One region of the Salinithrix halophila genome, then DNA from elsewhere that is predicted to be linked to it. Evidence: riboswitches for the same ligand, from Rfam matches in the RefSeq annotation. Region 1 holds a riboswitch; each other region holds the start of a gene.
The links. A riboswitch is a leader RNA that binds a small molecule or an ion and turns the genes downstream of it on or off. The one in region 1 is predicted to bind lysine.

Region 1 (7,462 bases):
ATTATGCTTTCACTCAGTTTACCAATCATGTTGTCTATAAGCAGGGGGATCGGATTGATCAGCTGACGGTGGACAAAGGAATGAAAAACCGGATTCAAATCCGTGCGCCCCGCCAGTTCAGCCTGTTGATTCGAAAAGGGGACGATCCTTCGCAATACACCCGGCGAGTGGTGTGGGCGAAACTGTCGGCACCGGTGAAAAAAGGGCAGGTGCTAGGGCGAATCTTGGTGGAGAAAGAGGGCAAGGAACTGGCCCGAATGGATTTAACGGCAGCCCGAGATATTCCAAGGGCAGACTGGTGGACCCTTACCAAACGAACCATGAAAAAGATGCTTTTCCTCCCTGAGGACGCAGAACCCTCGGAAGAAAATGCATCCTGATGTTTGACAAATCGGGAAGTCCCTCGCGGGGCTTCCCGATTTTTTGGTTCTTTTGTCAACGAGAAGGAACCTCCAGTCCGTCCGTAGAAACCATTAGGACGAACCTACCGATGCCTGAGGGGTGACAAAAGAAATGAGCCTGTATGTCGATGTGTCTCGCCGAAGAAATGTTCTCATCGTCCGTCTGTCCGGCGAATTGGATCACCACACTGCCTCTGACGTTCGTAAACAGATGGAGGAGGAATTGTCGAAAGGGATCGATACGAACCTGGTCCTCAACCTATCCGAACTTTCGTTCATGGACAGTTCAGGATTGGGCGTCATCCTGGGTAGATATCGACAGGTTTCCCAGTTAGGCGGTCGGATGGGGGTTTGCTCGGTACAGCCTTCCATCCGACGCCTCTTCGAACTTTCCGGGATGTTTAAAATTCTCTCTTTTTATGAGGATGAGGATGCGGCGATCCGTGCTTGCGGGGTGGCATCATGAACGGGGTACATAAGAACTTCATGGAGCTGACCTTTGCCAGCCGCTCGGAAAACGAATCGTTTGCCAGGGTGGCGGTGGCCTCTTTTATTTCTCAGTTGGACCCAACAATGGAAGAGCTGACAGACATCAAGACCGTCGTATCGGAAGCGGTGACCAATGCCGTCATTCACGGGTATGAAGAGCGGACAGATGGAATCATCACCATCCGCACGGAGATTGAAGGGCAAAAGGTCTCCATTGAAATTAGTGACAGAGGGCTTGGCATCGACGACGTAGAGGAAGCCCGACAACCTTTGTACACGTCCAAGCCGGAATTGGAGCGTTCCGGGATGGGTTTTACCATCATGGAGAACTTCATGGATGAAGTGGAGATTGTAAGCCAAGCAGGAAAAGGCACACGGGTCCGACTAGTCAAGGTTCTCAAAACCCACCAACATACGATTCGTAACTGAGGTGGCGGCTATGGACTCCGATGTACGAAACTCCCGCCACCCTCATCTGTCCGACAAAGAGGTTAAGAAGTTAATCCGAATGAGTCAAAAGGGTGACCACACTGCAAGAGATCGGCTTGTTCAGCATAATATCCGACTGGTCTGGTCTGTGGTTCAACGTTTTCTCAATCGCGGGTATGAAGCAGAGGACCTTTTCCAGATCGGTTGTATCGGTCTCCTGAAAGCAGTGGACAAGTTTGATCTCAGTTATGAGGTGAAATTTTCCACCTATGCTGTTCCGATGATCATCGGTGAAATCCAACGCTTTTTACGTGACGACGGGATGGTAAAGGTGAGCCGATCACTCAAAGAGCTATCCAACCGGGTTCGAAAGTCGAAAGACGAGCTGACGAAAAAACTGGGCCGCTCCCCATCTGTCCACGAACTGGCCGAGGAGATGGGGGTGACCGCGGAGGAAATCGTCTTTGCCCAGGAAGCCAATCGGGCTCCTACCTCCATCCATGAGACCGTTTATGAAAACGATGGCGACCCCATCACCCTGATGGATCAGATTGCTGATGAATCGGAGGAATCCTGGTTCGATAAGATCGCCCTCAAAGAAGCGATCAACCGATTGAATGAGCGGGAAAGGCTGATCGTTTACTTGCGTTTTTTCAAGGATCAGACACAATCAGAGGTGGCGGATCGACTTGGTATTTCCCAGGTTCAAGTCTCCCGGTTGGAAAAAAAGATCATTCGGCGTATTCGCGATGAGATCGACGACGGGACTGCTTAGTGAAAAGAAGGCATCTCCTTCAGGGAGTGCGAAGCTACTGACAAACCGGACGGGGACGCGAGGCCGGATTTCCGACTCCGCGCCCGATGTTCCTCCCGCAGATGTGGGGACTGTCCGCTCCGTGCCCTCCGGCTCCAACCAGCGGCCAAAGGAAAAGCGGGTGTGGCCGCAAAACGGTTGGAGCCTCCGGACACTCCGCTAGGTGGTCGGTCCAACAGGCGCATCGCTGGAAACCGGCCTACGGAAAGACTTTGTCAATAATCTGGCACTCTCCTTCAGGGGGTGCTTTTTTGTATGGGAAGAGGCAGAGGACGCACATACTAAACCCGTCAGGGGGAGTGTGCCGTGGCTTCAAAGAGGATCTATGTTCAGATGCGAAAACGGGTCCATGCCAGCCCCGGCCAGGTTTTACGGGTGAAGGATGTTGCTCGGCTTCTGGCGGAGGGAGAGGAAGAGTCCCTAGAGAATCTTCCGGTCTTTCGTTTCGGAAGGGATCAGGGAAGTCTTGCAGTTGTGGAGTTGATGGATGTGCTTGAGGTGATTCGCCGGAGGAATGGGAGTTTGGACATCGAAAGTGTGGGGTTGTCCCATACCATCGTGGAACTGAAAAGCCGCCCGAAGGTACCAGCAGCCTTCTCTGTCGCCTTGGTCTGGCTCATCCTGTTTGTCGGATCAGGGCTGGCGATTATGAACTTTCATACCGATGTCAGCATGAAGGATGTCCATGAGCGCATTTATTACCTGATGACAGGGGTGAGAAACTCAAGCCCTCTCATCCTGCAAATTCCCTATTCTATTGGCATTGGCCTTGGCATGATCCTCTTTTTCAATCACCTGTTCAAGCGAAAATTTAACGATGAGCCCAGCCCGTTGGAACTGGAGGTTTTTCTATACCAGGAAAATCTAGACCAGTATGTCATCGACCATGAGAAGGCAAAACAGCGACGGGAGGATCCCTATGGTCCTGAATAATGCCATCCTTGCATTCGTTGGTCTCGCTGGTGGTCTGGCTGTCGGCAGCGGTTTTGTCGCCTTTCTCACGGTTCTAGATCTCATCCCCCGCCTGACGGTGATGAGTCGTACGAAGAGGTTTGTCTATCTTTACGAATACGCCCTTATTCTAGGGGCGATTTTCTCCACCTGGGTGGATTTTCGGGGATGGGTCGGTTTCCTGCCTGTGATCAGCACAGTCCCTCTCGGGTTGATAGGCGGGTGCTTTATTGGTCTCTTGGCGGCAGCTTTGACGGAAGTACTCAACGTGTTGCCGATTTTAGCCAAGCGAATTCGGTTCCAAGGTTATATCCTGTACCTGTTGATGGCAATGGTCTTTGGCAAGGTGGCTGGCTCTCTATTTCAGTGGCTCGTACTATCTTCGCATTAAACTATCCACATTTCTGTTTGAAGGAGGAAGCTTACTATGGGTTCTATCTGGACTGCTTTTCTTGTCGGAGGTCTGATCTGTGTCATCGGGCAATTGCTTATGGATTTGACTCCCCTCACGCCTGCCCACATTTTGAGCACCTTCGTGGTGGTCGGTGCCGTCTTGGCGGGGTTCGGTTTGTACGAACCGTTAATCAAATTTGCCGGGGCGGGGGCTTCGGTTCCTATTACCAGTTTCGGGAATTCCCTGGTTAACGGAGCTCTAGAGGAGTCGAGGGAACACGGCTTGATCGGTGTTTTGTCGGGGATTTTCCAGGTTACTAGTGCAGGTATCTCGGCAGCCATTATCTTTGGCTTCTTCACCGCCTTGATTTTCCGCCCGAAGGGATGATGATTCGTGACAAAGCGGCAAGTGATCTTGATCACGGATGGGGATCGGGTCGCACAGGAGACGGTGGAAGCAGTGGCGAGGCGAATTGGGGGACGTTGTATCTCCGCCTCAGCCGGCAATCCAACGCCGCTGACAGGGCCAGAATTGGTGGAATTGATCCGGTCGGCTGCTTACGATCCTGTGTTGATCATGTTTGATGACTGCGGATCCCGTTGGAAGGGCAAAGGGGAAAAAGCGCTTGAATACGTCGTCAGCCACCCGGAAGTCGATGTTCTCGGGGTGGTGGCGGTGGCCTCTAACTGCCCGGAGGTGGCCGGGGTGTCAGTTCATGTTGCCTTAGACCGGGAAGGCCGGATCGTACAACATGGCGTAGACAAGGAGGGTGTGGAACTGCCGGAGGGCCCTCTGCGCATCTACGGGGATACAGTGGATGTCTTGAATCGATTCCGTTTTCCGCTCGTAGTCGGAATTGGTGATGTAGGGAAAATGGCCCATCATGATGATCGTTTATGGGGGGCACCGGTAACGACCAAGGCCGTCCATCTGATCATGGAAAAAAGTGGCCTGGACATTCCTGTTCCCCATTGAAAAAATCAGCCTTTTGTCTCTTGGCATGCTGTCGGGATTGTGGTATCCTCCAAGGTAATTAGTTTATCGGAACAACCTATTCAAGCTAATCAAAGCTCTGATTGTGTAGAGGCGCAGGTTGCATCAGTACCTTTTTGGAGAAAGGCATCGATGAAAAAAAGGGAAAGGGTTGCCTGCCGAAGTACAGTGGATGCCGAAGCCGCTGTACTGGTCTCCTGCTAAACAAGCAGGGGACTGCCGCAGCTTTGCGGAGAGCTACCATCAGGAGGACTGCGTTCTAGGCAACAGACGTATTCGTCCGTTGCTTTTTTCTTTTCAAAGAGACGGAGAGGAGACCCATCCATGCACTTACACGGAACCAGCCGGATCAATGGGCAGGGACATCTGGAAATTGGAGGATGCGATACCGTCGAGCTCGCGGCGCGGTATGGCACCCCCCTTTATATTGTGGACGAAGCGCTGATCCGGGAACGAATGCGCCAATTCATCGCCGCTTTCCGTCATACGGGATTGCCCTTCCAGGTGGCTTACGCAAGTAAAGCCTTCAGCACGCTGGCCATGTGCCGGGTGGTAGCGGAGGAAGGGCTTCGGCTGGATGTGGTTTCGGACGGGGAACTGTATACGGCCCTGAAAGCCGGATTCCCGCCGGAGCGGATTTATTTCCACGGGAACAACAAAACCCCCGAGGAATTGGAGATGGCTTTGGAAGCGGGAGTGGGACTTTTTGTTGTCGACAATTTCATTGAACTGGAACTGTTGGCCGGCCTAGCCGCAGACAAAGAAATGAAAGCCCAAATCCTGCTCCGTACAACCCCTGGAGTGGAGGCCCATACCCATAATTACATCCAGACCGGCCAAGAGGATTCCAAGTTTGGCTTCGACTACCAAAGCGGACAGGTGATGCGGGCAGCAGCAAAGGCTATTGCAGCAGAATCGTTGGAGCTCTTGGGTTTCCATTGCCATATCGGGAGTCAAATATTCGAAACAGACGGTTTTTCTCTTGCCATTGAAAAGATGGCTCAGCTATCCAGGGAATGCCGCTCCTCTCTCGGCCTTCAAACCCGGATCCTTAACTTGGGCGGAGGCTTTGGCATTCGCTACAGCGGAGAAGATCGGCCTCTGCCCGTCTCCGCCTATGTCGAAGCGATTGCCGCCGGTGTGCGGGCTGGGTTTGGGGAAGCGGGGGTACCGGAGATCTGGTTGGAGCCGGGTCGCAGTATTGTTGGAGAAGCGGGTACGACCCTATACACGGTCGGTACGATGAAAGAAGTGGCGGGGGTACGCAAGTATATCGCCGTCGATGGAGGGATGAATGACAACCCCCGAACGGCTCTCTACCAGGCTGCTTATGAGGCCATGCTTGCCAACCGTGCTAAAGAGGAAATGCAAGAGACCGTTTCCGTTGCCGGCAAACTTTGTGAAAGCGGGGATATGCTAATCTGGGACGCCGTTCTCCCTCAGGTGAAAACAGGGGATCTCCTAGCCGTCAGCTGCACCGGTGCCTACAATTATTCCATGGCCAACAATTACAACCGGGTGCGCCGTCCCGCCGTCGTTTTCGTCCGTGACGGTGAGTCTTCCTTGGTGGTTCGCCGGGAAAGCCTGGATGACCTTATCCGAAATGACTGCCTGCCGGAACGGGTGCCAACGGCTGAACCGGCTCAGGGGTAAAGAGACGATGAGGGACTTGCCCACGCCTCTTCGATTGAAAATCGAGAAATGACTGACCTCGTCTTTGTTAAAAAAGGCGGGGTTTTTTTAAATGATTTATTGACCAATCGGTCGATAATGGCGTATTATGGAATTGACCGATTGGTCAATTCCGGGAGGGGATGTTATGAGAAGAGAAAAACCAGAAATGCCGCAAGAGAAGCGGCGTGCGGTACTGGATGCGGCTGTACGGGAATTCGCGGATAGAGGCTATGAAAAGGGATCTACCAACCGAATCATCCAAGAGTCGGGGATTTCCAAAGGGTTGCTTTTCCATTATTTTGGGACCAAAAAAAATCTCTTTCTGGCTGCGCTCGACGACTGCCTCGATTTCTCCATCCGTTACTATTATGAACATTTACCCGAACTCTCTTCCGACCTGTCTGAACGTCTTCTTCAAGCCAACCGTGTAAAATTTCGCATGTTCCATGAACACCCGGACCGGTCCCGATTCCTGATGGCTGCTTTCGTTGATCCGACTCGGGAGATCCGCCGGGAGTTGGAAGTTCGGCGGGAACGCCTTGGTCGTGAACACTGGGGCCGCTTTTTTGAAGGAATTGATTATTCCCGCTTTCGAGAAGATATTGACCCACAAAAAGGAATGGAATTGTTTGTAACCGTTTTAGAATCCATCGGGGAGAAATACCTGTCCCGTTTCAGTGGGGAAGGGGGGTTCAATCTGGAACAATTAAACCGTGTATTGGACGGTGTCATGAAGGAGATGGAAGAATATTTGAAGATTCTACGGTACGGGCTGTACCGGAAGGAGGAAAAGAACGATGCTCCAGCTGATTGAACTTACCAAAGAATACGGCAGCACACGGGCGGTGGAGAACCTTAGTTTGAAAGTCGGGGAGGGGGAAATCTTTGGCTTCCTAGGGCCCAATGGTGCAGGAAAATCAACGACGATCCATTGCCTGCTGGACTTTGTCCGGCCTACGTCGGGACGGACAGAGGTGATGGGCATGGACTGTCGGAGGCAGGGACGTCAGATCCGTCGCCGCATCGGCTATCTGTCCGGAGATGTCGCCCTGTATGAGGATATGACAGGGGATGAGGTGCTCGATTATTGCGGACGACTCAGCGGTGGGGTGGACCCCGCTTTTCAACGCCGGTTGACGGAGCGTTTCGAGATCGATCCAGCAGTTAAGCTGAAGGGATGCTCTAAGGGAATGCGACAAAAAATCGGATTGATTCAGGCCTTTATGCACGATCCGGAGTTGTTGATCCTGGATGAGCCGACCTCCGGTTTGGACCCCCGAATGCAACAAGCCTTTACCGATTTGATCTTGGAGGAGA
Region 2 (7,462 bases), 200 kb from region 1:
GAAAGTGGGCCCTGACGAACCTATCTGGAAAGTGGTACGCACTCGGACGATGGATGGGGAGGCAATCATCCTGGATAAGGATTGGTTTCTCCAGTCTTGTGTGCCGGACCTGACAAAAGAGATCTGTGAAGACTCAATCTATCAATACCTGGAGAAAACGATGGACATTCCGATCAGCTTCGCGAAGAAGGTGATCACGGTCGAGGAAGCGACCGAAGAGGACAGCTCCCTCCTCGACTTGACCCGCCATGAGCTGATCGTTGTCGTTCGAAACTACGTCCACCTCGAGGACGCTCAACTTTTCCAGTACACCGAATCCCGCCATCGACCGGATAAATTCCGTTTTGTCGATTTCGCGCGAAGGCAATAATGCGGAAGAAAGCCCTCATAAAAAAAGCGATGGCCCCTTTTTTAGGGGGCCATCGCTTTTGCTTTTCAAAAGGATGATGATAGGATTCGCGGGGCTTATTTGCGCAACCAATCGGTATGGAAAGTCCCTTCCTTGTCCACCCGTTGATACGTGTGGGCACCGAAATAGTCCCGTTGTGCCTGAAGCAGGTTGGCAGGGAGGCGCTCCAGGCGGTAACTGTCGAAATAGGCCAGAGCACCGGACATGCCGGGGACAGGGATGCCGCTGTGAACGGCAAGGGCGACGACTTTACGCCAGGAGGTTTGGTAACGATCCACCACTTCTTGGAAGTAGGAGTCGAGGAGCAGGTTGGTGAGAGCAGGTTCCCGGTCGTAAGCTTCTTTGATGTTCTGCAAGAAGCGCGCCCGAATGATGCAACCACCGCGGAAAATCATGGCGATGCTACCGTAGTCCAAGTTCCAGTCATATTCATTGGATGCTGCCCGCATCTGGGCGAAACCCTGGGCGTAGGAGCAGATTTTACTGGCGTAGAGGGCTTGGCGGATCGATTCGATCCATTTTTTCTTGTCGTCGGTAGCGATGCCGGAGTCGGGACCACGCAAAATACGGGAAGCTTTCTGCCGTTCCTCCTTCATCGCAGACAGGAAACGGGAAAAGACGGATTGGGTGATGATGGAGAGAGGAACTCCCAGATCGAGGGCGCTCTGGCTGGTCCATTTTCCCGTTCCTTTCTGGCCGGCGGTATCCAGAATAACATCGACGAGCGCTTTGCCGGTCTCTTCATCCTTTTTGGTGAAGATGTCTGCTGTAATTTCAATGAGGTAGCTGTCCAATTCCCCTTCGTTCCACTCGGCGAAGACCTGGGCCAGTTCTTCATTGGAAAGGCCGAGTCCTTCTTTCATTAAGTGGTAAGCTTCGGAGATCAATTGCATGTCACCGTACTCGATCCCGTTGTGGACCATTTTTACGTAATGTCCAGCGCCATCGGGACCGATATATGTGGTACAGGGCTCTCCCTCTACCTGGGCCGCGATGGCTGTCAAGATCGGCTCTACCAGCTTGTAGGCACTCTTTTGGCCGCCGGGCATGATGGAGGGGCCTTTGAGAGCCCCTTCTTCGCCGCCTGAGACCCCTGCCCCGATGAAGCGGATCCCTTCGTCTTCCAGCTCCTTGTTGCGCCGCATCGTATCCTCGAAATAGGCGTTGCCGCCGTCGATCAGGATATCCTCTTTATCCAGGAGGGGTTTCAGTTGTTCGATGGTTTTATCCGTTGCTTCCCCGGCTTTCACCATCAACAGGATGCGGCGAGGTGTCTCCAGAGAGGAGACGAATTCTTCCAGGCTAAAAGTACCCTTCAGATTTTTGCCTTCGGCTTCTTTCAAAACCTGTTCCGTTTTCTCCGGTGACCGGTTGTAAACAGAGACGGAGAATCCTTTGCTCTCGATGTTGAAGGCCAGGTTTTTACCCATGACGGCCAGGCCGATAACACCGATCTGTTGTTTGGACAAAGGCGATCATCCTTTCTTGGTCTGAATACTGGGACTTAGGAAATAGGCGGATGTTCACAGTATAGTATCCCTTTGAAGCGGGATCAATCGTCAAAGGGAAGAAATCCTCAAAGTAAGCCGTTAAGACTTTTCCAATTCATCCAGAGTACGGTCGTTGCCTGATCGTAAATGACGGGTTGATGAATAACTAGGCAGGGGAGAAGCCCCATAGATTGCCCGTTTATGGCCCATTTTGTAGGTGATTAGAGGGGAAGCGGCGGAAGTTGGCTCAGGGGTGCCATCAAATCGTTTTGTTGGTAACTAGAATACCAGCATCCCGGGACGGAAAAACATCCCATTGTCAACCTTTTTTCCATTCGTTATACTGGTTACCGATTGTCAACAATCGAATGATGACGAAATCCTCATCGCTGTAAGGTGAGGTAGAGGTTGCGGTTTTCATTAGTAACCCGCAGGAGGGACGGAGTTCCCTAGGAACGCGGGAGAAAGGGAAAGCCGCCGAAGTCTGTGCTGTCGTCTCCGGACGGTCAGGCTGGGCCTGTTTCCGACAAGGGACAGGACTGTCACGTCGGCTCTCGCTGCTGCCGTGGTGCGCTATCTTCGCGGAAGGTGATGTGGTTTGCACAGTACCGTCGAAGATCGTTTTCGGCGGTATTTTCTATTATCTATCGCGTGGGTATTTGCCAAAAAAGGTGATAGCGAAAGGGTTGTTGAATCTTCTGCAATAAATAAAAAAGAGGGGTGCAATCATCCATGCAAGTAACTTCGGAAAACGGAGCATCTTCGGGAGGGTTGAAGAGAGATTTAAAGTCCCGCCACCTGTCGATGATCGCCATTGGTGGAGCCATCGGGACGGGGCTGTTTGTAGCCAGTGGAAGCTCCATTCATGAAGCCGGCCCCGGCGGGGCACTGACTGCCTACGTTGCTGTGGGAATCATGGTCTATTTTTTGATGACCAGCTTGGGGGAGATGGCCTCTTTCATGCCCGTCTCCGGCTCCTTTAGCACCTATTCCTCCCGTTTTGTCGACCCGGCCCTCGGTTTTGCTATGGGATGGAATTATTGGTATAACTGGGCGATTACTATCGCCGCCGATTTGTCAGCAGCCACGCTGGTAATGAAATTCTGGTTCCCTGATACGTCTTCAATTTTGTGGAGCAGCCTTTTTCTTTCGATCTTGGTCGGGTTGAACTTCCTCTCCGTCCGCGGTTTCGGTGAAGCGGAATACTGGTTCGCCTTTATTAAGGTGGGAACGGTGGTCATTTTCCTCATCGTTGGCGTTTTGATGATTTTTGGAATCATGGGAGGTCAGGCTGTCGGTTTTCATAATTGGACGTTGAACGACGCCCCCTTCCATGGAGGATGGGCTGCCATCCTGGCCGTATTCATGGTGGCTGGTTTTTCCTTTCAGGGTACGGAGTTAATCGGGGTAGCTGCCGGGGAAAGCGAAAATCCCCGTAAGAATATCCCGCGTGCCATCCGCCAGGTCTTCTGGCGTATCCTGCTCTTCTATGTGTTCGCCATTTTAATCATTGGCCTGATCATTCCTTACACGGATCCTAAGTTGGTGAACGATGACTTGGGAAACATCGCGGTTAGCCCTTTCACCATCGTCTTCAATAAAGCGGGCCTGGCTTTTGCCGCCTCAGTGATGAACGCGGTGATTCTGACAGCAGTGCTATCTGCGGGCAACTCGGGAATGTACGCCTCCACTCGGATGCTGTGGTACCTGGCCAAAGAAGGCCACGCTCCCCGACTATTCGCCCGGGTAAACCGCCGTGGAATCCCTGTGTTTGCCCTGCTCGCCACTACCGTTATCGGCATGTTGGCCTTCCTTGCTTCCATCTTTGGGGATGGGACAGTCTATGTCTGGTTACTCAATGCTTCTGGTCTGTCCGGCTTCATCGTTTGGTTGGGAATAGCGATCAGCCATTACCGTTTTCGAAAAGCGTACGTGGCTCAGGGCAGGGATCCTTCTAAGCTTCCCTATCGAGCTAAATGGTTCCCCTTCGGCCCGTTGTTCGCTTTCGCCCTCTGTCTGATCGTCATTGCCGGGCAGAACTGGTCGGCCTTTACCGGCGGGGGAGTCGACTGGTACGGGCTGCTCGTCGCTTACATCGGTATCCCCCTTTTCCTCATCCTGTGGCTCGGCTATAAGTGGGTGAAGAAAACGAAGGTAGTTCCGCTTATGGAATGCCGGTTCGACGAGGAAAAATAAGAATAAGAGGAAGCAGGTACCCGGCCCTGGGGAATGGGCCGGGTTTTTTATTTTGGATGGCCTTGGTTTGAGGCATATCGGCATCTTATCGGGTCATATTAAGAGAAACTGCCTCACATGGACGGTAGTAGCGAAAGGGAGGGGAACGTCATGAAAAAGAGGAAACGACCGCTGTCTCTGAATCGTAAAAAGCGTTCCCAATCCACGTCGAAAAAGGAAGTAGAACTGGACGAGTCTTTGCAAAAGAATGTGGAGTACATTGAGGAAACCCTCTTTCACAGCCAGGATCTCAAGAAAAGAAAGATCCGTTTTAACGGCCGGGATGGGATGATCCTGTACATCGATTCCCTGACGGACACTCAGTTAATCCGTCGGGATGTGGTAAAGCCCTTGTCCCAGGAGCCGGAAGGGGATTTGGAAGAGAATCTCCTCGCTGTGGATTTTCAGGAGGAAAAGAGCCTGGCGAGTGCTGTAGAAGCCGTCATCGCGGGTCATTCGGTACTGCTCCTGGACGGGCAACGCTCGTTTTTTACCTTGGGTACGAATGCTACTCACGCGCGGAGTATGAGTGAACCGGAAAACGAAAGCGTCGTCCGCGGACCTCATGATGGGTTTGTGGAGCAACTGACTATCAATCTTTACAGCATTCGAAAACGGATCGAGAGCCCCCATTTGACGGTCCGTTTCATCGAAGTAGGAAGAGTGACCAAAACAAAGCTCGCCATGGTCTATATGCGGGATCTGGCCAATCCGGACTTGATCCGGGAGATCGAGAAGCGAATGAAGTCCATTTCTTCCGATTCGGTGATCTCCCCTGGTTACATCCAGGAATTCACTGAGGATAATCCCTGGTCTCCTTTTCCTCAGCAACTTAGCACGGAGCGGCCGGACCGGGCGGTGGCCAATCTGATGGAGGGGAGAGTGGCGATTCTTTCTGAAGAAAGCCCGACAGCCTTGATTGTACCGGTCACTCTGTATGCCTTCTACCAATCCCCGGACGACTACCACGGTCGCTGGATCATTGGTTCGTTTGTTCGAGCGATCCGCCTAATGAGTTTTTTGATCGCCACCCATTTACCCGCCTTATATATCGCCACCGTTTCCTTTCACCCGGAGATTTTGCCGATTGACTTGATTTTTACCATTAAAAGCACCTTGGAGAGGGTTCCCTTTCCGCCTCTGATCGAAGCGATGCTGATGGAATTGATCTTTGAACTACTTCGAGAGGCTGGGGTTCGTCTACCCAGCCGGGTAGGTCAGACCATCGGCATAGTGGGCGGTCTCGTCATCGGCGATGCAATCGTGCGTGCAGGTTTGGTTTCCTATTCGATGATCATCGTGGTTGCCCTGACGGCCATCGCTTCCTTTCTGGTCCCCTCCCATGAGATGAGTACGGCAATCCGTTTGCTTCGGTTTCCTTTAATGATCGCAGCGGCCACCCTGGGATATATCGGGATCAGCTTCGGGTTGATGATAGTCATCATCCACCTATGTAAATTGCAATCCTTCGGCACACCTTATTTGGCTCCTCTTGCCCCCCTTCATTTGAAGGACATGAAAGATGTCCTTTTTCGGGCGCCGATCTGGCAAATGAATCAACGTCCCCACGATCCGCATCCACAACGAAAGAAGCAGCAAGCCTACTCGAGGGAGTGGAATCAGCGTGATCAGCGAGAAAAGTAGAATTACCCAGGGGCAGCTTGCTTTTTTTATCTTGCAAACGCAAATAGGAACCGGAATTTTGTCTCTGGCTCATGATGTTCAATTTGTAGCGAAAGGTGGCGGATGGATTTCCGTCCTGATCGCGGGAATCGCCGCGCAACTCCTCATTTTAGTGATGTGGTTACTCATGCGGCGTTTTCCCAGTTCAACGATCTATGATGCCCTGCCTCGGATCATTGGCCGTTTTCCCGGAAAAGCTGTTGCTTTTATTTACGTGGTCTATTTTTTAGTGGTCGGGGGAGCTGTATTGGTGAGGGCAGCAGGGATTATCAATAAGTGGATGTTGACGGAAACTCCCCGTTGGGTTCTGGTCGTGTTGGTGGTTACTGCTGCAGCTTATCTGGTACGGGAAAGCCTCAGGACCATAGCCCGGTTTTATTTGTTGGTTTCTCTCCTCGTTCCCCTGTTTTTCTTGCTGATCGCATATGGGTATCCGAAGGTTGACTACTTTACTTATTTTCTTCCCATCCAGGAAGCCGGGTGGGGGAATATCGCAAAAGGTGCCAAACAAGCGGTGACAGCTATGTATGGTTTTGAGATGTTGCTGGTGATTTACCCCTTTGTGGAAGGAAAGAGCGGCGGAAAATGGAAGGCCGTTTCATTGGCTGTCGGCTTGGTTACCCTCTTTTATACCTTTGTAACCCTTTCATGCCTCATTTACTTTGCCCCGGAGGAACTGGCCGTCACTCCCGAGCCCGTCTTATTTATGTTGAAGACGTTTCAAATTCAGGTGGTGGATCGCGCAGACCTGATCTTTCTATCCTTATGGTTTCCCAATGTAGCCGCCTCCATCTTCAGTTACATTTATGCCGGTGCCAACGGGCTGGGCTATCTTTTTCACAAGGGGAACCATAAAAAAGCGGTCCTCTACGCCGCTGTAATCTGTGGGATTGTCGCTCTCCTACCTCAAACGCCGGCGGAAGTCGATACCTTAAGCAAAGGGATCGACCAGGCTACGTATGTGTTTGTAGGAGGGCTCCCCGTTTTGTTGTGGTTGCTGGCGATCTTTCGGAAAAAGAAAGGGGGAGGGGAAGCGTGAACAAGTGGATCCGTCGGTTGCTGATGGTGATGAGCCTCCTTCTCCTGCCAGGGTGCTGGGATCAGGATTTACTCAAAGATGCGCGATTGCTGTATGCTTTAGCCTTTGACCGTGCTCCTGGAGAAAAGATGATGCAAACCGTTACCATCCGGGATATGCCGACGACGGAACAGGGGGAACCCGTTAATGAAGTCTATTCCGCCCTCGGGGACTCACCCAGGGATGCAACGGATTCCTTGGCCCGGAAAATCTCCGGCAGTTACCGTGTCTATAAGGCCCAGGTTCTCTTGCTGGGAAAATCCCTTGCCAAAACCGACATTTATCCGTATTTCGATGTTTTTTTTCGTGACCCCAAAGATCCGATCAACACGAAGGTGGCGGTAGTGGACGGGAAAGGGGGAGACATTCTGCGGATGAAAAAGGTGGGGAATCAACTGATTGGTGAATTTCTGTACGATCAAGTGACGAGCAAAGAGCAATTGAGTGTGTTTCCGGAAGAGAGCCTGCAATCGATCCGTCCGATTATGCTCGACCCAGGAAGGGACTTTCTGCTCCCTTACATTAAACAGGAGGGAGGAGAGGTTGTCGCTAAGGGATCGGCGATGT
Region 3 (7,462 bases), on a different contig from region 1:
GGAAGTCCGTGTGGCCATCTTTCTTGTAGATCACATTTTTCACATTTTCCTTTTGCATCGTGTTGTGCGTGTAAGAATAGATGGGGGCAATCGGCATATCTTCCATCAGGATCTTCTCCGCTTTGTGCAGAGCTTCCATCCGGACTTTTTGGTCGGCTGTCGATTTGGCTTTCTTAATCAATGCGTCATATTTTTTGTTACTATAGCTGGGATCGTTTTGACCGGAATCCGTCGTGTACATATCCAGGAAGGTCATCGGATCCACATAGTCCGGCAGCCAACCGAAGCGGGCGACCTGGAAGTCTCCGGTATGTTTTTTCTCCAAATACACTTTCCACTCGGAGTTGCGCAGTTTTACATTAACATTGAGGTTTTTCTTCCACATCTGTTGAATTGCTTCAGCGATCTTCTTATGTCCTTCATCTGTGTTGTAATCGATGGTAACTGGCGGAAGCTTATCCCAGCCCTCTTCCTTCATTCCTTCTTTCAGAAGCTTCTTCGCTTCTTCGGCTTGGGCGGTGGGTTTTAAGTACGTGTCATGCGCTTGTACCCAATCCTTCTCAGCTGCAAAATCGGGCATTCCACGGGGGACCCAACCATTGGCGGGGAGTTGACCCCCTTGCGCAACATTTTCGACGATGGATTTCCGATCCATGGCCATCGCGAAGGCTTTCCGGATCTTCTCGTTGGTAAAGGGTTTTTCCTTCACGTTAAATTCGTAGGCATAGCTGGCCAATTCCGGAACGCTCTTCACTTCGCCTTTTTTGATCAGGTCTCCCATCATGTCAGCAGGGATAATCGTCTTGTCGCCATAGTCGATTTCACCGGCTTTAAACATCTGGTAGCCGGTCTTATCTTCCCCGATAAAGGGCAGGTTGATCTGAGCCAGCTTCACTTTGTCCGCATTCCAGTAATCCTTGTTCTTTTTCAACACGATCTTGGAATCATGTTTCCATTCGGCCAAGTTAAACGCTCCGTTGTTCACGAAGGTATCGGCGTTGGCGGCCCATTTTTTATTCTTCTCCACCACTTTTTTGTTGACGGGCATCAGGGTGTAGAAGGAAGTCAGCGAGATAAAATACGGTGTCGGTTTTTCCAATTCCACTTCCAGCGTCTTATCATCGACGGCCTTTACCCCGACTTCATCCGCTTTGGCTTTCCCTTTGTTGTACTTTTCGCCATTTTTCAGGTAGAACAGCTGATAGGCATAGGTGGAACCGGTATCAGGATTGAGCACTCGCTTCCATGCGTACTCGAAATCCCCCGCTGTCACCGGATCCCCGTTGGACCATTTGGCATCGCGCAGATGGAAGGTGATTTTCTTTCCGTCCTTGCTCACATCCCATTTCTCAGCGATCCCCGGTGTCGGTTCACCCTCTTTATCCATATTGGCCAACCCTTCCATCACATGGCGGGCGATCAAGCCAGATTGAGAATCCTCTGTTTTTGCCGGATCCAAGTTTGGCGGCTCACTTACAACCATCCCTGCAGTGAGAACTTGTTCATCTGAAGCTCCCTTACCGGCATCGCTCCCACAAGCCGCCAAGAAAGCCATGCTGAGTACCAATCCGATTGCAATCCAACTGGTCCACCTCTTTGACATTTGCTTCACAACCCCCTTGAGAAAAATGGGCCCCAGCGACCATTGAGGTTCACCAGGTTCCGTGCCGTCTGCTCGTCCCCGACAGGACCGAAGAGATAATGACCCGTAATCCGGTTGAACGAGCATTCAGCCCTTTTATCTATATTCCGTCTTCTATAAAAAAAGTCCTGCAAGGAATGGCCAATTTTTATTTGATTGAGAGCATAGAAAAAACTGGGAAGGAAATGGAGTCCCTCCCAGTTTTTTATACGTTTCGTCTTTCCTTATGAAACGACGCCGGCAAGCGCCTCTTCCTCTACATCAAGGCCGAAAGTCGTATGGAGCTCCCGGACCGCTTTTTCCGCCTGTCCCTTAGGAATGACACAAGAGATTTTAATTTCCGATGTGGAAACCATCTTAATTCGGACTCCTGCTTCGGAGAGGGATGTGAACATCCGTGCCGCGACACCAGGATTGGTGACCATTCCCGCCCCCACAGCGGATACTTTGGCCAAGCCCGTCTCAGAGAGAACCTTGATACAGCCCAACTCACCCTGGTACTCCTCGATCACGCTTTGCGCCTCGTCTCCTTCATCCTCGTGAACGCTGAAAGCCACATCGATCCGCTCATCGTCATGTTCACTGGTAACAATCATATCCACATTGATGTGAGCATTAGCCAGTCGGGTGAAGAGCGTCGTCAGCGTCTCAGCCCGATTGGGAAGGCCCAGGACTTTCATCCTCGCCACCTGAAGATCGTGGGCCACTCCCCGCACATTGATCTGTTCTTCCATCTGGTCCGCCTCCTTAACGCAGGTACCTTCTTCGTCAACAAAACTGGATCGGACTACCAACGGGACCTGATGGGTCATGGCACACTCCACAGACCGCGGGTGCAAAACCCCCGCCCCTAAGTTAGCCAGTTCCAGCATCTCTTCATAGGAAATTTCCTTCAGCTTGCTTGCTTTGGGCGCCATCCGGGGGTCAGCAGTGAAGACACCGGTAACATCGGTGAAGATCTCACACCGATCTGCCCGAAGCGCTGCAGCCAGGGCGACGGCCGTCGTATCAGATCCCCCCCGTCCGAGAGTCGTGATCTCTCCCTCGGCGGAAACTCCCTGGAAGCCTGCAACAACAACAATCTCTCCCCACTCGAGGCATTCTTTTACCCTGCGGGTATCGATATGGTCGATTCGCGCTTTTCCGTGAATGGGATCCGTCTGGATGCCCGCCTGCCAGCCCGTCATGGGACGCGCTTTCAACCCTTTCTCCTGCAAAGCCATACTAAGAAGGGCAATGGTCACCTGCTCGCCCGTAGTCAGGAGGACATCCATCTCCCGCTGGGGAGGGTGACTGCTTATCTGCCGAGCCAGGGAGACCAGCTCATCCGTGGTCTTTCCCATCGCCGACACCGTCACTACAACCTGGTGACCCTCAGCATGGGTTCTAGCCACTTTTTCCGCGACGTTTTGGATACGGTCCACACTGCCGACGGAAGTTCCGCCAAACTTTTGTACGACGAGTCCCATTTTCCTGTTAGAATCTCCTCTCCTTTTTACGGTGCGGCCCTTGAGACAAGAAAAGGCCACAGCAGGAAGTTCCAGCTGTCGCCTTAACCAACGGCACACACCAGCCTCACTCGCTCCCTGTGATCAGCTCTCCACGGAAAATCCCGTGACAGTCCCGCCCCTGTTCGGTGACGGACCCAACCCCTCCTCCCGCGGCGGGTGGACGGACTTCGGCAATAAACCCCTTTCTCCGCCGTTCTTCGGCACCGCACCTCGCAACGGATACTGATGGTTTTTGCACCTCTTATTCACACGTGAATCGTGAGGGTTTTCGATTGTTCACTTACCCCCGAGCGAAAAAAGCAAACGTAAAATTTTTCAATCATTCGCTCTCGCCCGTATTTTTAATTGTTTACGATGGTAACATACCGACAAAAACAGTACAACACCTTTCTTACGGGAAAAGAAGGGAACCGTATGGACATCCGGCTGTCACCAGTACTCCTTCAGTCAGAGAGGGAGCTTGTGAACGGAAATGATGGAACCAACCCCGCCACCCGAACCCCATCACTTTAAGCCCGTAGTTGATACTCCCTTAATAAAATGGCGTTGAAACAAGATAAACACAATAATTACCGGTACGGTCATAAACATGGCGCCGGCGAGGATGTTGTTCCAGAAAGCGTCATACTCGCCGTACAAGGTGTTCAGGCCCACGGGCACTGTATACATATCTTTGGTGCTGGCCAGCAGGTTGGGCCACATAAAACTGTTCCAGTTTCCCATAAAAATGAAAATAGTCTGGGCCGCCAGCGCAGGCTTGGCGAGGGGCATCACGATCCGCCAGAACACCCCCCAACGACTGAGACCGTCGAGAAAGGCCGCCTCTTCCAGCTCCCGGGGAACCGACAGGAAGAACTGACGCATGAGAAAGATCCCGAAACTTTGCACCAGGAACGGTATTGTCAGCCCGGCATAGGAATTGACCCAATCCAGGTTGGACAAGAGGATATACATCGGAACCAGGATCACCTGTCCCGGCACCATCATCACGGACAGAATGGTTAAGAATAACACCGTCCGACCGGGAAATTCGATCCGCGCCAGGGCGTAGCCCGCCATGGAATTGAACACGAGGTTGCCGACCGTGACGATCACCGCTACCACGATACTGTTTAGAAACCAGCGAGCAAAGGGATATTGATCACTCAGAATGATATGGACATAGTTGGCGATAGTGAGATCCGATAACGGCACCCACAACCGATTGATGTCTGGCGTCGTTTTGAAGGTGGTGTAAATGGACCACAGGAAGGGTCCCAGTGTGAGACATGCATATCCCACCACCACGGTGTAGAATAAAATCCGCAACAGGCGGTTCATGGAAACCCCTCCTTTACATACGTGTCTCCTCACCGAAAAATTTGCGCTGAATCAGGGTGAGGACGAGAATAACGGCAAACAGGAAAAACGCGATCGCCGATGCATAGCCCATCTCAAAATCTTTGAAGGCGACATTGTATAGATACAGTACCACCGTGAGGGTGGAATCCAACGGTCCGCCTTCCCCTTTGGAGATCACGTACATCTGATCAAACACCTGAAAAGTACCGATGATCGACATGACCACGATAAAGAAAGTGGTGGGCTTTAAGAGCGGTAGCGTAATGTGCCAAAACTGCCGGAAGGGGCCCGCCCCATCCACCTCCGCCGCATCATAAAGATCGGATGGGATGTCCTGTAACCCGGCCAAGTAGATCACCATGAATTGGCCGACCGTGGTCCACACGGCCATCAACATGATCGAGGGTAAAGCAAAATCAATATCCAGCATCCAACTGCGCCCCTCCACCCCGAAGAGGGACAAAAAAGCGTTAACCAGCCCATCCCTTTTAAACAAAAACAGGAACATGACGGACACGGCGACGGTAGAAGTGACTGTGGGCAGGAAATACGCCACCCGAAAAAATGTCTTCCCCCGGAGACGGCTGTTGACGATCAGGGCCAGCAACAAGGCAATACTCACTTGCACCGGCACCACTCCTAGGGAATAAAAAGAGGTGTTCTTTAACGCCGTGTGGAAGCGTTTATCCTGTAACAGGCGCATATAATTGTCCCAACCGACAAACTGGGACAAGTCCGGATTAAGAAACGTGAACTGTTGAAAGCTGAGATAAAAGGCGTAAAGGATCGGGCCAATCAAAAACACGGTTAGGGAAACGATCACCGGCAAGGTGAACAGATACCCCATCACGGGATCACTGGTCCACCTCTTTCTCCCCCCCGGCGACGGCGGTTTTGAGTTTATCGCTCGAGACGGGGGAACTGGTTGCGATTTTCTAGGGTGGTCCATGGACATGGTTCCATACCTCCTTTCAAGGGCGAAAGGGAGCTAGTCGGCTCCCTCCCTTTCTCTCTCTGTCATTCGACCCGTTCCTGCGCCTTCTTGAGGGCGTTTTCCACGGATTTTTCCTGTTTCAGTACCACGGATTCTGCCGCTTTGCTGGCCTCGTCGGCAAACTTGTTACCGTAATCGCCGTATTGGAAGGGCTCTGCATAAGCTGCCCCTTTCACGAACGCTTCCCGTTCCGGATACTTTCGGATGAACTTTTCTCCCATCGATTTGCGGGAAGGCAGAGCCAGTCCGCTCTCCACCACGTATGTTTGCCCTTCTTTACTGGTAAGGAATTCGATCAATTTGAAAGCAGCCTCTTTGTTTTTACTGTTTTTCGACATCACGTATGCCACCGTGAAGGCCAGGTTGGAGCTTTTCATTCCTTTCTCTTTGGCAGGAAGTTCGACGATCCCGTATTCAAGATCGGGCGCTTTTTCCTTCAGGAAGGGAATCATCCAACCCCCTTCATATACCATTGCCGCTTTCTCCTCGGCAAAAGCGTCACCGGCCCACTCCACCCCCAGGTCGTTCGGGACACCGGTGGACTGGTCTTCCAGGAAGAGTGAGGTGAAGAAATCCAACGCCTCTACGTTTTCTTTCCGATCCAGGGTCGCCTTGCCGTCTTCATCCAACACAGCCCCGCCGTTCTGATAGACAAAGGGTTGATAGCGTGCCAACTCAGGGTTGATGGCAAGCCCTTTCCTTCCGCCTTTGGTCAGCTTTTTGGCTGCATCCCGCAGCTCATCCCAGGTGGTGGGAGGCTCCAAACCTTCTTCTTTAAACATCTTTTTATTATAGAAGAGGGCCAGGGTGTTATAATCCTTAGGCAAGCCGTAAATCGAACTGTCCTTGGTGTAAGCTTCGATCAAAGCTTCTTCAAATTCGGAAGTGTCTAGATCGCTCGCTTGGATATATTTATCCAGCGGTTCAAGCACGCCCAAGTTAATCAGATCCGGTGCGGGCATACTGTCGAGATAGAAGACATCGGGTTCCTGCTTGGCACCGATCAAGGTTTGCATCTCTTTTAAATAATCGTCGGTAATGGCTTGGATGCTGACTTGAATATCCGGGTTTTTTTCTTCAAAAGCTTTGATTTGCTTCTCCAGGATCTTATGTTCCGCTGGACTCGACAACTGTGCGCCGATGCGGATCTCACCCTTGTCTCCATCGGCACCGGAACCTCCTCCGCAAGCGGTAACCAGCAATACCAGGACAGAGACAACCGTCAACACACGGTACAACCGGGTACGTTTCATGAGATTGATCCCTCCGTTTTGGTGTGTGCCCTTTTTTGCAAGGGCAGGATATTGGGATTTTTTAATCAATTTCCACCGGCCATCCGGTCGTGTTCCGTTCCACCCAGGCATGGACGACCCCTTGAGAGCGGACTAAACGAAGATCAATATGTCCGGATCCCACCCGCAGGTTTCTGACATTCAGCCATGACAGGTCGGGGGGAAGTGACGGGCGAAGTCGGATTCGACCCCGTTCGGGGTCCGGGTTCAACCCGGTCATAACTTGCAGTAGGACAAAGGCCGTCCCCGCCGCCCATGCCTGGGGCGAACATGCTACTGGGTACGGGATAGGCTCGCCTTCTTCGCGACCATACCCGCAGAAGAGCTCCGGCAGCCGGTGCCCCTCGAATTGCGCTCCCGTATCGATTAATCCTTGCATCAACTTTTCCGCTTCCCGGTCAAACCCGGATTGCTTCAAACCCAATAGAATGAGGGAGTTGTCGTGAGGCCAGACCGACCCGTTATGATAGCTCATCGGATTATAGGAACGGGCCTTTTGGCTCATGGTACGGATCCCCCATCCGGAGAAAAGATCCGGCGAGAGAAGCCGACGGGCAACCGAGACAGACTGGTCCCTATCCAGGATACCGCCGATTAAACAATGCCCGGGATTGGAAGTGACGGTTCCCACTTGTCGGTTCTCTTTATCCAGCGCCAAAGCCGGAAATGATTCATCCGTCAT

Region 2: another riboswitch for lysine. It lies ahead of ACFOUO_RS16135 (amino acid permease); the one in region 1 lies ahead of lysA (diaminopimelate decarboxylase).
Region 3: another riboswitch for lysine. It lies ahead of ACFOUO_RS02460 (aspartate kinase); the one in region 1 lies ahead of lysA (diaminopimelate decarboxylase).

Annotation. Positions count from the first base shown of each region.
Region 1 covers NZ_JBHSAP010000018.1:422,718-430,179, reverse strand. The annotation lists gene ACFOUO_RS15165 (D-alanyl-D-alanine carboxypeptidase family protein) at 1-380, shown strand, start outside; gene spoIIAA (anti-sigma F factor antagonist) at 514-867, shown strand; gene spoIIAB (anti-sigma F factor) at 864-1,319, shown strand; gene sigF (RNA polymerase sporulation sigma factor SigF) at 1,330-2,094, shown strand; gene ACFOUO_RS15145 (stage V sporulation protein AA) at 2,440-3,066, shown strand; gene ACFOUO_RS15140 (stage V sporulation protein AB) at 3,053-3,475, shown strand; gene spoVAE (stage V sporulation protein AE) at 3,512-3,865, shown strand; gene ACFOUO_RS15130 (stage V sporulation protein AE) at 3,872-4,453, shown strand; lysine riboswitch at 4,552-4,719, shown strand; gene lysA (diaminopimelate decarboxylase) at 4,796-6,124, shown strand; gene ACFOUO_RS15120 (TetR/AcrR family transcriptional regulator) at 6,291-6,959, shown strand; gene ACFOUO_RS15115 (ABC transporter ATP-binding protein) at 6,943-7,462, shown strand, end outside.
Region 2 covers NZ_JBHSAP010000018.1:621,222-628,683, reverse strand. The annotation lists gene treR (trehalose operon repressor) at 1-370, shown strand, start outside; gene gndA (NADP-dependent phosphogluconate dehydrogenase) at 466-1,878, opposite strand; lysine riboswitch at 2,294-2,483, shown strand; gene ACFOUO_RS16135 (amino acid permease) at 2,632-4,095, shown strand; gene ACFOUO_RS16130 (spore germination protein) at 4,267-5,778, shown strand; gene ACFOUO_RS16125 (GerAB/ArcD/ProY family transporter) at 5,759-6,856, shown strand; gene ACFOUO_RS16120 (Ger(x)C family spore germination protein) at 6,853-7,462, shown strand, end outside.
Region 3 covers NZ_JBHSAP010000007.1:52,032-59,493, forward strand. The annotation lists gene ACFOUO_RS02455 (peptide ABC transporter substrate-binding protein) at 1-1,603, opposite strand, end outside; gene ACFOUO_RS02460 (aspartate kinase) at 1,867-3,111, opposite strand; lysine riboswitch at 3,228-3,404, opposite strand; gene ACFOUO_RS02465 (carbohydrate ABC transporter permease) at 3,658-4,473, opposite strand; gene ACFOUO_RS02470 (carbohydrate ABC transporter permease) at 4,487-5,341, opposite strand; gene ACFOUO_RS02475 (ABC transporter substrate-binding protein) at 5,512-6,741, opposite strand; gene ACFOUO_RS02480 (amylo-alpha-1,6-glucosidase) at 6,803-7,462, opposite strand, start outside.